Methylibium petroleiphilum PM1: one gene and its partner. Each later gene encodes a partner of the first gene's protein in a complex. Links are inferred from orthologs where the notes say so. Each region holds a gene or a part of one and is shown on either strand. Other genes may lie near its edges.

What was found.
Region 2: the proteins of pmbA (region 1) and tldD are in contact, whole or in part, in a solved structure (PDB 5NJ9), measured with the Escherichia coli proteins. The link is inferred for Methylibium petroleiphilum PM1 from one-to-one orthologs.

What each region holds. Positions count from the first base shown.
Region 1 is NC_008825.1:3,015,524-3,018,686, reverse strand. Bases 172-3,022 are described here. They hold pmbA (metalloprotease PmbA), read left to right. Parts: upstream 172-838; coding sequence 839-2,206; downstream 2,207-3,022. Other genes in these bases: MPE_RS14300 (TRAP transporter substrate-binding protein), read left to right, coding at 2,305-3,022; yjgA (ribosome biogenesis factor YjgA), read right to left, coding at 172-728. Outside these bases: mog (molybdopterin adenylyltransferase), read right to left, coding at 1-160; more of yjgA, read right to left, coding at 153-171; more of MPE_RS14300, read left to right, coding at 3,023-3,163.
Region 2 is NC_008825.1:3,985,944-3,989,176, reverse strand. Bases 312-3,232 are described here. They hold tldD (metalloprotease TldD), read right to left. Parts: upstream 2,544-3,232; coding sequence 1,080-2,543; downstream 312-1,079. Other genes in these bases: rsmI (16S rRNA (cytidine(1402)-2'-O)-methyltransferase), read right to left, coding at 3,035-3,232; MPE_RS19025 (hypothetical protein), read left to right, coding at 2,691-3,026; MPE_RS19035 (threonine ammonia-lyase), read right to left, coding at 312-1,083. Also shown: more of MPE_RS19035, read right to left, coding at 1-311; more of rsmI, read right to left, coding at 3,233-3,233. UniProt on the Escherichia coli protein: Metalloprotease involved in CcdA degradation. Suppresses the inhibitory activity of the carbon storage regulator (CsrA).

The DNA of each region.
Region 1 (3,163 bases):
GGCGTGTGACCCAGGTGACCGGGTTCTTCAGCGCGCGGCTCAGCCAGTCCTGGAGCGCCGGGATGCCCTGGTCTGCGTAGACGCCGCTGGAGGCGCGGTCGCTGACCGAGACGAGGCCGATCGTGACGGGGTCGAACCCCGCGGCGGGTACGTCAGTCATTGCTTTCCTCCTCTTCGCGGCCAGGCTCGGCGAGCGCGCCGCGCAGCTGCTGGAACAGCTCGCGGTAGGCCCGGCCGTGGCGGGCAGCACCGTCCGGCAGTGCGGGGACGGCTTCCTTGCGCGCGCTGCGGATCAGGCTGCGCAGCTGCTGCAGGTCGCTGCGCGGGTGCGCGGCGGTCCAGCGGGTGAGGGCGTCGTCGCTGGCCAGCAGTTCGGCGCGCCAGCGCTCGGCCTCGTGCAATGCGAGCGCATCCTTGGCGTGGCCGAGCTGGAACGAGGCAACCGCCTCGCGGATCGGCTCGATACCGCCGGCATCCTGCGCCCGGCGCATCAGCTTGCCCAGGTACTGGATCTGGCGGCGGCGGCCTTCATGGGACTTGGTGCGCTGGGCGGTTCGGACCGCCTCGCGGAGCGACTCGTCGATGCCGATGGCGTCGATGCGAGCGTCGGGCAGCGTCATCAGTGCTTCGCCCAGGGCCTGCAGCTCGTGCATGGCCTTCTTCAGCGCGGTCTTGCTGGGGCGCTCGGACGCATCGTCGTCGTCCAGTTCGTTCGTTTCGGTGTTCAAGCGGTGGCAGGCATCAGGGAAGGGGGAACGCCGCAGGGCGCTGGCTATCATAGTTGCGTGCCGCCGGCTCTCCCTGCGGCCGCACAGCCCCGCAGTTTCCAGGTCCCGCCATGTCCCGCACCCCCGAAGGTTTTGCCCATAGCCGAGCCCAGTTCGAGCAACTGATCGACGACGCGCTCGCGGTGGCCCGCGGGCTCGGGGCCAGCGATGCGGCGGCCGAGGTCAGCGAGGGCGCCGGCCTGTCGGTGTCGGTGCGCAAGGGCGAGGTCGAGACGGTCGAGCGCAACCGCGACAAGTCGCTCGGCGTCACCGTCTACCTGGGCCAGCGGCGTGGCAACGCCAGCACCTCCGATTTCTCGCGCGCCGCGCTGGAGCAGACGGTGCGCGCCGCCTACGACATCGCCCGCTTCACGGCCGAGGACCCGGCCGCCGGCCTGCCCGACGCGGCTGATCTGGCCACGCCCGAGGAAGCGGCGCGCGATCTCGATCTCTACCACCCCTGGGCGATCGACGCCGCCGGCGCCATCGAGCTGGCCTTGCGCTGCGAGGGCGCAGCCTTCGCGACCGACCGGCGCGTCACCAATTCTGACGGCTGCGGCGTCTCGGTCCAGCAGTCGCACTTCATGGCCGGCAACTCGCGCGGTTTCCGCGGCGGCTACGCCAGTTCGAGGCACTCGCTGTCGGTGGCTCCGATCGCCGGCCGGGGCAACGACATGCAGCGCGATGCCTGGTACAGCTCGATGCGGGACGCCGCCGAGCTCGCGTCCCCCGAGGCCGTGGGCCGCTACGCTGCCGAGCGCACGCTGGCGCGGCTGAAGGGCCGCAAGATCGCCACCTGCGAGGTGCCGGTGCTGTTCGAGTCGACGCTGGCCGCGGGTCTGCTCGGTGCCTACGTGCAGGCCACCAGCGGCGGCGCGCTCTACCGCAAGGCCACCTTCCTGGCCGACTGCCTGGGCAAGCCGGTGTTTCCCGACCACGTCGACATCGTCGAGCAACCGCACCTGCTCAAGGGCAAGGCCAGCGCACCGTTCGACGACGAGGGCGTGCGCACGCGCGCGCGCAAGGTGGTGGCCGGCGGGCGCGCCGAAGGCTATTTCCTGTCGAGCTACTCGGCGCGCAAGCTCGGCATGCACACGACCGGTCACGCCGGCGGCTCGCAGAACCTCACGCTGACGAGCCGGCTCACGGCGCCCGGCGACGACCTCGACGCGATGCTGCGCAAGCTCGGCCGCGGGCTGTTCGTCACCGAGCTGATGGGGCAGGGCGTCAACTACGTGACCGGCGACTACTCGCGCGGCGCGGCCGGCTACTGGGTCGAGGGCGGGCGCATCGTGCACCCGGTGCACGAGATCACCATCGCCGGCAGCCTGGGCGAGATGCTGCGCCGGATCGTCGCGGTCGGTGCCGATGCCTACACGATGGGCGGCAAGACCATCGGCTCGGTGCTGATCGAGCGCCTGAAGATCGCCGGCAGCTGAGGACGGTGCGTGCCTGGCGGGTAAGCCCCACGCCGGGCCGCGGAGGGCGCTCCTAGAATCTTTTCGATCCTTCCTTCCCTCTCCAGGAGTCGTCCTTGATGCAACGCCGTTCCTTCGTGCAACGGGCCGGTCTGGCCGGTGTGCTGGCCACGGGCGCCGCACCGGCGGTCGTGCACGCCCAGAGCAACCTGCGCTGGCGGCTGGCTTCGAGTTTCCCGAAGTCGCTCGACACGATCTTCGGCACGGCCGAACTGTTCGCGAAGAAGGTCGGCGAGATGAGCGGTGGCCGATTCCAGATCTCGGTGCATGCGGCCGGCGAGCTGGTGCCGGCCTTTGGCGTGGTCGACGCGGTGCAGAACGCCACCGTCGACATTGCCCACACCGCGCCCTACTACTTCTACGGCAAGGACCCGACCTTCTGCCTCGGCTGCGCGGTGCCGTTCGGGTTGAACTCCCGCCAGATGTCTGCGTGGATGTACGACGGCAACGGCCTGAAACTGATGCGCGAGTTCTACGCCAAGTACAACATCGTCAACTTCCCCGGCGGCAACACCGGTGCGCAGATGGGCGGCTGGTTCCGCAAGGAGATCAAGTCCATCGCCGACATCAAGGGTCTGAAGTTCCGCTGCAACCCGTTTGCCGGCCGCGTGCTCGAGCCCTTCGGCGTGGTGCCGCAGTCGCTGCCGGGCGGCGACATCTACCCCGCGCTCGAGAAGGGCACCATCGACGCGGCGGAATGGGTCGGTCCCTACGACGACCTCAAGCTCGGTTTCAACAAGGTGGCGCCGAACTATTACTACCCGGGCTGGTGGGAGGGTGGGCCGCAGCTCGACTTCTTCATCAACAACAAGGCGTGGGAGGCGCTGACGCCCGACTACAAGTCGATGATCGAGGCCGCCGCGGCGCAGTCGCACATCGAGATGCAGGCGCGCTACGACGCGCGCAATCCACCGGCTT
Region 2 (3,233 bases), 970 kb from region 1 along the record:
GCCGGCCTCGGCCACGGTGGCGGTGATGCGCGCCAGCGCGCCGGGGGCGTCGCGCGCGTCGACGCGGATGCGTGCCAGCCGCCCCGCCCGCACCATGCCGCGCTCGATGATCGCCGACAGCAGCAGCGGATCGATGTTGCCGCCGCACAGCACCAGGCCCACGCGTCGCCCGGCGTAGCGCCCGGGCGCCTTCAGCAGCGCAGCCAGACCCGCGGCGCCGGCCCCCTCGACCAGCGTCTTCTCGATCTCCAGCAGCATCACCAGGGCATGCTCGATGTCCGCTTCGTCCACCAGCACCATGTCGTCGACGAGGTCGCGAACGATCGCCCGCGTGATCCGCCCCGGCTCACCGACGGCAATGCCCTCGGCGATCGTGCTGGTGCCTTGCGGATGGGTGCGGCCCTTGACGAGGTTCACCATCGCCGGAAAGCGCGCCGTCTGCACCCCGACGATCTCCAGCCCGGGCTTCAGCGCCCGGGCGACGGTCGCGATGCCGGAGATCAGCCCGCCGCCGCCGACGGCGATGACCAGAGTGTCGAGCGTCGGTTGCGCGCGCAGCATCTCCAGGCCGATCGTGCCCTGGCCGGCGATCACCAGCGGATCGTCGAAGGGGTGCACGAAGCTCAGGCCCTGCGCCGCGGCCACCTCCAGCGCGTGCGCGCGAGCCTCGTCGAAGCTCTCGCCGTGCAGCAGCACCTCGGCACCGAAGCCGCGCGTGCGCTCGACCTTCACCGTCGGCGTGTGCCGGGGCATCACGATGACCGCGCGCAGGCCCAGCCGCTGCGCGTGATGCGCCACGCCCTGCGCATGGTTGCCGGCGGAGGCGGCGATCACGCCCTTCAACGCGGCGGTGCCGTCGTCGCGCGCGGCGACCAGCGCCAGCAGCTTGTTCAACGCGCCGCGCTCCTTGAAGGAAGCGGTGAACTGCAGGTTCTCGAACTTCAGGAAGACCTGCGCGCCGGTGATCTCGGACAGCGTCTTCGACTCGACACACGGTGTGTCGAGCACCTGTCCGGCCAGCCGGCGTGCAGCGGCCTCGACGTCCGCCAGGGTCACCGTCGCCGGCGACTCGGCTGAGGTCAAGCCGTACCCCCCACGGTGAGCCCGTCGATGCGCAGCGTCGGCTGGCCGACGCCGACCGGCACGCTCTGGCCTTCCTTGCCGCAGGTGCCCACGCCCGTATCGAGCTGCAGGTCGTTGCCGATCATCTTCACGCGCGTCAATGCGTCCGGGCCGTTGCCGATGATGGTGGCGCCCTTCACCGGGTACTGGACTCGGCCGTTCTCGACCCAGAAGGCCTCGCTGGCCGAGAACACGAACTTGCCGCTCGTGATGTCGACCTGGCCGCCACCGAAGTTGGTGGCGTACAAGCCCTTCTTCATGCTTGCGACGATCTCGTCCCTGCTCTTGTCGCCGCCCAGCATGTAGGTGTTGGTCATGCGCGGCATCGGCACATGCGCGTAGCTCTCGCGCCGGCCGTTGCCGGTCGGCTTGACCTTCATCAGCCGCGCATTCATCGAATCCTGGATGTAGCCCTTCAGGATGCCGTCCTCGATCAGCACGTTGCGCTGGCTCGGGTTGCCCTCGTCGTCGACGTTCAGCGAACCGCGCCGGTCGGGCAGGGTGCCGTCGTCGAGCACGGTCACGCCCTTGGCCGCGACGCGCTTGCCGATCTTGCCGCTGAAGGCGCTGGAGCCCTTGCGGTTGAAGTCGCCTTCGAGGCCGTGGCCGATGGCCTCGTGCAGCAGGATGCCGGGCCAGCCCGGGCCCAGCACCACGGTCATCTCGCCGGCCGGTGCGGGGCGGCTCTCGAGGTTCGTCAATGCGGCGTTGACGGCCTGGTCCACGTAGCCGGCGATCACGTCATCGCGAAAATAGCCAAGCCCGAAGCGCCCGCCTCCGCCGCCCGAGCCCATCTCGCGGCGGCCGTTCTGCTCGGCGATCACGGTGAGGCTCAGGCGCACGAGCGGACGCACGTCGGCCGCGACCGTGCCATCGGCGCGGGCCACCAGCACCACGTCGTACTCACCGGCCAGGCCGGCCATCACCTGCACCACGCGCGGGTCGCGCGCGCGCGCCAACTTTTCCGCCCGCTCAAGCAAGGCCACCTTCTGTGTGCTGTCGAGCGTCGCGATCGGGTCCATCGGCGCGTACAGCACGCGGCTGCCCGCGATCTTCGGCGCGCCGCCGACCTTGACCGAGCGGCTCATCCCCGAGGCCGCAATGGTGCGCACCGTGCGCGCCGCGTCCAGCAGGGCAGCTTCAGAGATGTCGTCGCTGTAGGCGAAGGCGGTCTTCTCGCCGGCCACGGCGCGCACACCGACGCCCTGGTCGATGCCGAAGCTGCCGCTCTTGACGATGCCCTCCTCCAGGCTCCAGCCCTCGCTGCGCGTGTACTGGAAGTAGAGGTCGGCATCGTCGATGCGGTGCTCGCCGATCACGCGCAGCGCGTTGGCGAGCTTGGCCTCGTCGAGGCCGAAGGGTTCGAGCAGCACCTGGCGAGCGACGGCCAGGCGTTCGAGGGTGGGTTCGCGCGAGATCATGGGATATCGATTCTAGGTAGCAGGGGATGTCACACGCTTCACCAATCTTTACCGATTCGCGCGGTGGACGGGTGCACGGCCTTGCAGCCTCGGCGTTGGAAGGAGGGGAGCATCTTCCCACCTTTGACCGAGCAAGGAGCCAGTGCAATGAAAACCATTCCCGTCCTGTTGAGTGCCGTCCTGCTGGCCGCCGCGGGCGCCAGCTTTGCGCAAGGCGTGACCGCCACGCCGCGCATCGACCAGCGCGAGCAGCGGCAGGAGCAGCGCATTCAGCAGGGCGTGGGCTCCGGCGCGCTGACGCCCTGGGAGACCTACCGGCTCGAGAAGGAACAGGCCCACATCGGCAAGGCGGAAAGCCGAGCCAAGGCCGACGGTGATGTGACTCCCGCGGAACGCAAGCGCCTGACGAACATGCAGAACCGCGCCAGCCGCGACATCCGGCACCAGAAGCACGATCGCCAGGCCGTCCCGACCAAGGGATGAAGCGAGGCTCAGGCGTCGTCGTCCTCGGTCGGCGCCCCGGATCTCAGTTGCAGCGCCCGCTCGTAGAGGGCATTGCGGGGGGCGCCGGTGGCCTCGGCCGTCAGTGCCACGGCCTGCTTCAGCGGCAGTGCCGCGACCAGGGTGCGCAACAGCCGCTCGGCGCTGGCGATCATCGGGCCGTCTTCGGCGGCCGCAGCCGGCAGGGCG